DNA from 2 places in the Streptomyces sp. NPDC001880 genome. Region 2 is predicted to be linked to the other one. Evidence: predicted binding sites of a transcription regulator. Region 2 holds the regulator's gene; the other holds the start of a gene.
What was found. The regulator HrcA, encoded in region 2, represses chaperone genes, less so after heat shock. The targets are predictions, from matches to a motif close to TTNGCACTCNGNNNNNCNGAGTGCNAA.
Positions count from the first base shown of each region.

Region 1: groES (co-chaperone GroES) is a predicted target of HrcA. The motif match lies at 2,500-2,526, and genes of this name have one in related genera.

Region 1 covers NZ_JBSFET010000012.1:23,852-28,262, forward strand. The annotation lists gene ACWCQ6_RS10145 (class I SAM-dependent methyltransferase) at 1-511, opposite strand, end outside; gene ACWCQ6_RS10150 (polysaccharide deacetylase family protein) at 594-1,637, shown strand; gene ACWCQ6_RS10155 (DUF6234 family protein) at 1,885-2,361, opposite strand; gene groES (co-chaperone GroES) at 2,678-2,986, shown strand; gene groL (chaperonin GroEL) at 3,085-4,411, shown strand, end outside.
Region 2 covers NZ_JBSFET010000004.1:158,975-163,385, reverse strand. The annotation lists gene hemW (radical SAM family heme chaperone HemW) at 1-618, shown strand, start outside; gene ACWCQ6_RS04325 (DUF3097 domain-containing protein) at 648-1,466, opposite strand; gene ACWCQ6_RS04320 (MBL fold metallo-hydrolase) at 1,490-2,212, opposite strand; gene hrcA (heat-inducible transcriptional repressor HrcA) at 2,412-3,428, shown strand; gene dnaJ (molecular chaperone DnaJ) at 3,429-4,411, shown strand, end outside.

The DNA.
Region 1 (4,411 bases), on a different contig from region 2:
CGATCAGCTCGTCCAGCCCGAGCACGGCGGCATTGGCGCGGGCCACCTCGGCGGTCAGCGGGTCGCGGTCCACGGCGAGCACCGAGATGCCCGCCCGCGCGAGCGCGATCGCGTCGCCGCCGATCCCGCAGCAGAGGTCGGCGACCGTGCGCACCGCGCCCGTCCTCGCGAACCGCCGCGCGCGATGGGCGGCCACCGTCGTACGGGTCGCCTGCTCGACGCCGTTGGGCGTGAAGAACATCCGGTACGCGTCCTCGGCGCCGAACTTCGCCACCGCCCGCTGCCGCAGCCGCGCCTGTCCCAGCGCCGCCGACACCAGGGCGGCCGGGTGGGTGCGGCGCAGCCGGGTGGCGGTGGCGAGTTCCTGGGCGGGGTCGTACGACCGCAGCTCGTCCAGGAGCTCGGCGCCCTCGGGGGTGCGCAGGGCCAGGAAGGCGGCGAGCGGGTCGGGGGCGTCGGACCGGTCGCCGGCGGACGGGGCGTTCGGGGGGAGAGCGTTCACCCGCCCCATTGTGAGCCAGCCGGGTAGAGCGGCGGGCCCGGCGGCGGTGTCGAGCCGGGAGGCCGATCACGTGCTGGCAGGATGCGACGCCATGCAACTTGTACGACAAACGGAAAATATGACTGCAAAGCGGTGCAAATCGTCCGTACCCGATTCCGGACAGGGACGGGGCCCCGGCGGGCACCGGCCCGCCTGCGTCGTCCTGGCCGCGCTCCTGGTCGCCGCGGTCGGCTCCGGCTGCGCCTCCGGGTCCGGCGGGCAGCCGGGCGACATCGAGCACCCGGACCGGCTCGCCGCCGGGAACCCGGGCGGAGAACCCGCCGCGAACCCCGCCGCCGGGCACCCGGGCGGTCCCGGACAGCGCGCCGGCCAGGACCGCGCATCCGGCGGCGCTCACGAGAACGCGAGGTTCGGCCCGGCCGTGCGGGCGGCGCTCGCCAAGAAATGGGGGCTGGAGAAGGCGCCGCTGATCGCACCGCGGCCGCCCGCCGTGAAGCCGCGCATCACCACCCGCGAGGGCTTCGAGGTGGAGGGCGGCGACGACTCGCTGCCGCCGGTCTTCACTACCGTTCCGACCAAGGACCGCGTCGTCTTCCTGACGATGGACGACGGTTCCGAGAAGGACCCCGAGCTGTTGCAGATGATGGACGAGCTGGACATCCCGTACAGCGCGTTCCTCAGCGACTACGAGGTGAACGACAACTACGGGTACTTCGGCGAGGCGCAGCGGCTGGGCGTCACCCTCAACAACCACACGCTCAACCACCCTCATCTGCCCGACCTCTCGTACGCCGAGCAGAGGCGCGAGATCTGCGACGAGCAGGAGATCATCGAGAAGCAGTTCGGGCAGCGGCCAAGGCTCTTCCGTCCGCCGTACGGCAACTACAACGTGGACACGCTCCGCATCGCCAAGTCCTGCGGCATCAAGGCCGTGCCGCTCTGGAACGCCGAGGCGTTCCCGGACCACATGGAGTGGCGCGAGGAGGACGAGGACCTGCACCCCGGCGACATCGTCCTCACGCACTTCCGGGGCCGCGCGGAATGGGGCGGCAGCATGGCCGATCTGGTCCGGGCGGTCATGAAGACCGTCACGGACAGGGGATACGCCGTGGCCCGCCTGGAGGACTACGTATGAGAGGCGCGCACCGGCTCCTGGCCGGACTGCTGGCGGCCGGTGCGCTGCTGGCCGCCAACGGCTGCGCACCGTCGGTGGACCCGATCGAACGGCTGGGCCGCAAGGCGGCGCAGCGGGTGCACCACTCGTCGCGCACACCTGCGGCGGGCCCGCAGCGGGTGCACCATCCGTCGCGCACCCCCGCGACGGGCCCGCCGGCCCGAGGTGATCACGGCGAGCTGGGGTCGATCGTCGTGATCTCCTGCCGTCAGCTGCCGGAGTCCCGGCACTCGCGGTCGTTGCCGCCGCTGAGGCACTGGTGGCCGGCCCGGCCGGGATCGTACGAGGGGGTGGACGCGGGCGCAGGGTGCGAGCGGCGGTAGTCCTCGTGGCCGACCCGCACCGTCACCACGCACAGCACCAGCGCCGCCAGCAGCTGGATCACGCCCGCCCGGGGCCAGTTGCCGCGGATCAGCACGACGCCGATCAGGCAGATCACCGCGGCGATCCCGCCGAGGACGAGGACGGGCGTCCAGTCCATCGGCGGCGGGCCCGCTGTCCGAGTGCCGCCGAGGTCCGTGCGGGAAAAGGCCAGTTGGACGGTGGCGACCCCGCAGATCAGCCCCTCCAGGAGGGCCAGCAGCAGTCCGAGCACCACATCGAGGCAGCCGTTCACGGCACGCGACGCATACGGCTGCCGTCCGGACCGCTGGTCCGGCCGCGGGCCGGGGGAGGGACGGGTCATGTCCACACGGTCGTACGGAACGGTCCGGTCCGTCCGTACGTTGTCCCCTTGTTGTCCGGACTGTTGTCCGGACCGTGCCCCGGTCGTTGCCTTTCCGGCCGCCGGAACCGGGCACCTGCGGCGCCACGATCGCCTGAATTGGCACTCCGCTTGACCGAGTGCTAATCGCGGTCATAGTCTCGGTGCTGGCACTCGCCACTGGAGAGTGCCAGCAGTACTGCGCGACTGGCAGGTCCGGCACCCGCGACGACGGATCGACCTGGTCGCCACCCCAAGACTGTTACCCCGTGAGATCTCCGAAGGGGGAGACCGGATCGTGTCGACCGCCAGCTCCAAGGTTGCGATCAAGCCGCTCGAGGACCGCATTGTGGTCCAGCCGCTCGACGCCGAGCAGACCACGGCCTCCGGCCTGGTCATTCCGGACACCGCCAAGGAGAAGCCCCAGGAGGGCGTCGTCCTGGCCGTGGGCCCGGGCCGCTTCGAGAACGGCGAGCGCCTTCCGCTCGACGTCAAGACCGGCGACGTCGTGCTGTACAGCAAGTACGGCGGCACCGAGGTGAAGTACAGCGGCGAGGAGTACCTCGTCCTCTCGGCTCGCGACGTGCTCGCGATCGTCGAGAAGTAATTCACCCACGTTTGCTTCTGTTCTGCGCCCCTGGCCCCCGCGAATAACCAGCCGGGTGGTCAGGGGCGCAGTTCGTTCGAGAGGAAAGCTCAGCTCCCATGGCGAAGATCCTGAAGTTCGACGAGGACGCCCGTCGCGCCCTTGAGCGCGGCGTCAACAAGCTTGCCGACACGGTCAAGGTGACGATCGGCCCCAAGGGCCGCAACGTCGTCATCGACAAGAAGTTCGGCGCTCCCACCATCACCAACGACGGTGTCACCATCGCGCGCGAGGTCGAGCTCGACGACCCGTACGAGAACCTCGGTGCCCAGCTGGTGAAGGAGGTGGCGACCAAGACCAACGACGTCGCGGGTGACGGTACGACCACCGCCACCGTGCTCGCCCAGGCGCTCGTCCGCGAGGGTCTGCGCAACGTCGCCGCCGGTGCCTCCCCGGCCGCCCTGAAGAAGGGCATCGACGCCGCGGTCAAGGCCGTGTCCGAGGAGCTCCTCGCGACCGCCCGGCCGATCGACGACAAGACCGACATCGCCGCCGTGGCCGCGCTCTCCGCGCAGGACCCGCAGGTCGGCGAGCTCATCGCGGACGCGATGGACAAGGTCGGCAAGGACGGTGTCATCACCGTCGAGGAGTCCAACACCTTCGGTCTGGACCTCGACTTCACCGAGGGCATGGCCTTCGACAAGGGCTACCTGTCCCCGTACATGGTGACCGACCAGGAGCGTATGGAGGCCGTCCTCGACGACCCGTACATCCTGATCCACCAGGGCAAGATCGGCTCGATCCAGGAGCTCCTCCCGCTGCTGGAGAAGGTCATCCAGGCCGGTGGCTCCAAGCCGCTGCTGATCATCGCCGAGGACGTCGAGGGCGAGGCGCTGTCGACTCTCGTCGTCAACAAGATCCGTGGCACCTTCAACGCCGTCGCGGTGAAGGCCCCGGGCTTCGGTGACCGCCGCAAGGCCATGCTCGGCGACATCGCCACCCTCACCGGTGCGACCGTCATCGCCGAGGAGGTCGGCCTCAAGCTCGACCAGGCCGGTCTGGACGTGCTGGGCACCGCCCGCCGCGTCACCGTCTCCAAGGACGACACGACGATCGTGGACGGCGGCGGCGAGCCCGGCGACGTCAAGGGCCGGGTCAACCAGATCAAGGCCGAGATCGACGCCACCGACTCCGACTGGGACCGCGAGAAGCTCCAGGAGCGCCTCGCGAAGCTGGCCGGCGGTGTGTGCGTGATCCGTGTCGGTGCCGCCACCGAGGTGGAGCTCAAGGAGAAGAAGCACCGTCTGGAGGACGCGATCTCCGCGACCCGCGCCGCGGTCGAGGAGGGCATCGTCTCCGGTGGTGGCTCCGCCATCGTCCACGCCGTCAAGGTCCTGGAGGGCAACCTCGGCAAGACCGGCGACGAGGCCACCGGTGTCGCGGTCG
Region 2 (4,411 bases):
GACGACTGGCGGGCTTCGCTGGACGCGGCGATCGGCGCGGGGCCGGACCATGTCTCGGCGTACGCGCTGATCGTCGAGGAGGGGACGCAGCTGGCGCGGCGGATCCGCCGCGGCGAGGTCCCGATGACGGACGACGACGTCCACGCCGACCGCTATCTGATCGCCGACGAAGCGATGGCCGCGGCGGGCTTCTCCTGGTACGAGGTGTCGAACTGGGCCCGCACACCCGAGGGCCGGTGCCTGCACAACGAGCTGTACTGGCGCGGGGCCGACTGGTGGGGCGCCGGGCCCGGGGCGCACAGCCATGTCGGCGGGGTGCGCTGGTGGAATGTGAAGCATCCGGGGGCGTACGCGCAGGCGCTGGCCGAGGGGCGGTCGCCGGGCGCGGGGCGCGAGATCCTCTCCTCGGAGGACCGGCGGGTCGAGCGGATTCTGCTGGAGCTCCGGCTCGCCGACGGCTGCCCGCTGTCGCTGCTCGCCCCGGCCGGGCTGGCCGCGTCCCGCCGCGCCCTGGCGGACGGGCTGCTGGAGCGCGGGCCGTTCGAGCAGGGGCGGGCGGTGCTGACGTTGCGGGGGCGGTTGCTGGCGGATGCCGTGGTGCGGGATCTGGTGGACTGAGAGCGGGGCGGGGCCGCGCCGGAGGGGCGCTACTCCGGCGCTGTCACGAAGTCGATCAGGTGTTCCACCGAACCCAGCAGTGACGGTTCCAGGTCGTGGTACGAGCGGACCGTGGACAGGATGCGCTGCCAGGCCGCGCCGGTGTTCTCCGGCCAGCCCAGCGCGCGGCACACGCCCGTCTTCCAGTCCTGGCCGCGCGGTACCGCCGGCCAGGCCGTGATGCCCACGGAGGACGGCTTCACCGCCGCCCACACGTCGATGTAGGGGTGGCCCACCACCAGCACGTTCGCGTCCGACACCTGGGCCGCGATCCGGGACTCCTTGGAGCCGGGGACCAGATGGTCGACCAGGACGCCCAGCCTGGCGTCGGGGCCGGGGGAGAACTCGCGCACGATGGCCGGGAGGTCGTCGATGCCCTCCAGATACTCGACGACCACGCCCTCGATCCGCAGGTCGTCGCCCCAGACCCGCTCGACCAGCTCCGCGTCGTGCCGGCCCTCCACATAGATCCGGCCCGCCCGTGCGACCCGGGCGCGCGCCCCGGGGACCGCGATCGAACCCGAGGCCGTACGCGCGGGGCGCGCCGGAGCGGCGGCCGAGGGACGGACGAGGGTGACCACCCGCCCCTCCAGCAGGAAGCCGCGCGGCTCCATCGGGAAGACCCGGTGTTTGCCGAAGCGGTCCTCCAGGGTCACCGTCGGACCCTGGGCCGTCTTCTCGCAGCGGATCACCGCACCGCAGAACCCGGTGGAGACCTCCTCCACGACCAGATCGGCTTCGGCGGGGACCTCGGGAACGGGGGCGGACCTCTTCCACGGCGGGGTCAGGTCCGGCTGGTAGCTGCGCATCGGACGACGATAGGCCCTGAGGGTCACGACACGCCGAAGCGCACGGCGAGTTGTTCGCGCTGGTTCCGTACGAACGCCGCGTCCACCACCGCCCCGTGCCCCGGTACGTACACCGCCTCCTCGCCGCCCAGCGCCAGTACCCGGTCCAGCGCGACCGGCCAGCGGGCGGGGACCGCGTCCCGGCCCGCCTGCGGTTCGCCGGACTCCTCGACCAGGTCGCCGCAGAGCACGATCGCGGGGGAGCCGGGGACCACCGCCACCAGGTCGTGGCCACTGTGCGCGGGGCCCACGTCGGCCAGCAGCACCTCGCGCCCGCCGCCCAGGTCGAGCGTCCGCTCGCCGCACACCTGGTGCTGCGGGACCACCAGCGCGTCGACGGCCTCCGCCGCGTCGTGCTCGCCGACCCCCTGGCGCACCGCCGAGGTACGCAGATCCGCCGCCCCCCGCTCCAGCAGCTCCGCCAGGCCGACCGCCCCGTACACCTCGGCGCCGGGGAATGCGGCGGTGCCCAGAACATGGTCGAAATGAGCGTGGCTGAGTGCGATATGCGTCACCCTCCGGCCCAGCAGAGCCTGGGCCTGGGCGTGTACCTCGGCACCCTCGCGGAGCGTCGATCCGGTGTCGTAGAGCAGCACTCCGTCCGTCCCGGCCACCAGCGCGACCGTCGCGTCCCATCCGGGAAGACGCCGTCGGCCCACTCCGTGACCGAGTCGCTCCCACCCGAACTCTTCCCAAGAGGCATCCATACCGGGACGCTATCGGCAAAGGACCTGCGCGGTCTCGCGGTAGCGTGGCCGGTCGCCCTTGCTAGGTCCCCACTCGGCCGCCGTACACTGGCCGGGGGATTGCTGGCACTCGCGTTGACAGAGTGCCAGGCCGATTCCTGGGCAGAGAAACAGGAACGTCCCGAGAACCACCGAGGAAACGCAGCTGGAGGTGTGCGCGATGCTCAGCGAACGCAGACTCGAAGTGCTCCGCGCCATCGTCCAGGACTATGTCGGCACGGAGGAGCCCGTCGGCTCCAAGGCGCTCACCGAACGACACAAGCTGGGGGTCTCCCCGGCGACCGTCCGCAACGACATGGCGGTGCTGGAGGACGAGGGCTTCATCGCCCAGCCCCACACCAGTGCCGGACGCATCCCGACGGACAAGGGCTACCGGCTCTTCGTCGACAAGCTCGCGGGGGTCAAGCCCCTCTCGTCGCCGGAGCGCCGTGCCATCCACAACTTCCTCGACGGCGCGGTCGACCTCGACGACGTCGTGGGCCGCACCGTACGGCTGCTCGCGCAGCTGACCCGGCAGGTCGCCATCGTGCAGTACCCCTCGCTGACCCGGTCGACGGTGCGGCACGTGGAGTTGCTGTCCCTGGCACCCGCCCGGCTGATGCTCGTGCTCATCACGGACACCGGCCGGGTCGAACAGCGCATGATCGACTGCCCCGCCCCCTTCGGCGAGACCTCTCTCGCCGATCTGAGGGCCCGGCTCAACAGCCGGGTCGTCGGACGCCGCTTCGCGGACGTCCCGCAGCTGGTGCAGGATCTGCCGGAATCCTTCGAGAGCGAGGACCGGGGAACCGTTTCCACGGTGCTCTCCACTCTGCTCGAAACCCTCGTCGAGGAGACGGAGGAGCGGCTGATGATCGGCGGCACCTCCAACCTCACCCGCTTCGGGCACGACTTCCCTGTGATGATCCGGCCGGTGCTTGAGGCACTGGAGGAGCAGGTCGTGCTGCTGAAGCTGCTCGGCGAGGCCAAGGACTCGGGCATGACCGTACGTATCGGGCACGAGAACGCCCATGAAGGGCTCAACTCCACGTCCGTCGTCGCGGTCGGCTACGGTTCGGGCGACGAGGCAGTCGCCAAACTCGGCGTGGTCGGACCGACCCGCATGGACTACCCCGGAACGATGGGAGCGGTACGCGCAGTGGCACGTTACGTCGGACAGATCCTGGCGGAGTCGTAAGTGGCCACCGACTACTACGCCGTACTCGGCGTGCGCCGCGACGCATCCCAGGACGAGATCAAGAAGGCATTCCGTCGGCTCGCCCGCGAGCTGCACCCGGATGTGAACCCTGATCCGAAGACCCAGGAGCGGTTCAAGGAGATCAACGCCGCCTACGAGGTGCTGTCGGACCCGCAGAAGAAGCAGGTCTACGACCTCGGCGGCGATCCGCTGTCCGCCTCCGGCGGCGGTGGCGCGGGCGGATTCGGACAGGGCGGCTTCGGCAACTTCTCCGACATCATGGACGCGTTCTTCGGTACGTCGTCGCAGCGCGGTCCCCGCTCACGCACCCGGCGCGGCCAGGACGCGATGATCCGGCTGGAGATCGATCTGGCCGAGGCCGCGTTCGGCACCACCAAGGACATCCAGGTCGACACGGCCGTCGTCTGCACGACGTGCAGCGGCGAGGGCGCCGCCCCCGGTACCTCCGCCCAGACCTGTGACATGTGCCGCGGCCGCGGCGAGGTCTCCCAGGTCACCCGGTCCTTCCTCGGCCAGGTCATGACCTCGCGGCCCTGCCCGCAGTGCCAGGGCTTCGGCACGGTCGTGCCGACCCCGTGCCCGGAGTGCGCCGGCGACGGCCGCATCCGGTCGCGGCGCACGCTCACCGTGAAGATCCCCGCCGGTGTCGACAACGGCACCCGCATCCAGCTCGCGGGCGAGGGCGAGGTCGGCCCCGGCGGCGGCCCGGCCGGCGATCTGTACGTGGAGATCCACGAGCTCTCGCACTCGGTGTTCCAGCGCCGCGGCGACGATCTGCACTGCACGGTCACCATCCCCATGACGGCGGGCGCGCTCGGTACCAAGGTGCCGCTGGAGACGCTCGACGGCCTGGAGGAGGTCGACATCCGGCCGGGCACCCAGTCCGGCCAGTCGGTCCCGCTGCACGGACGCGGCATCACACATCTGCGCGGCGGCGGGCGCGGCGATCTCATCGTGCACGT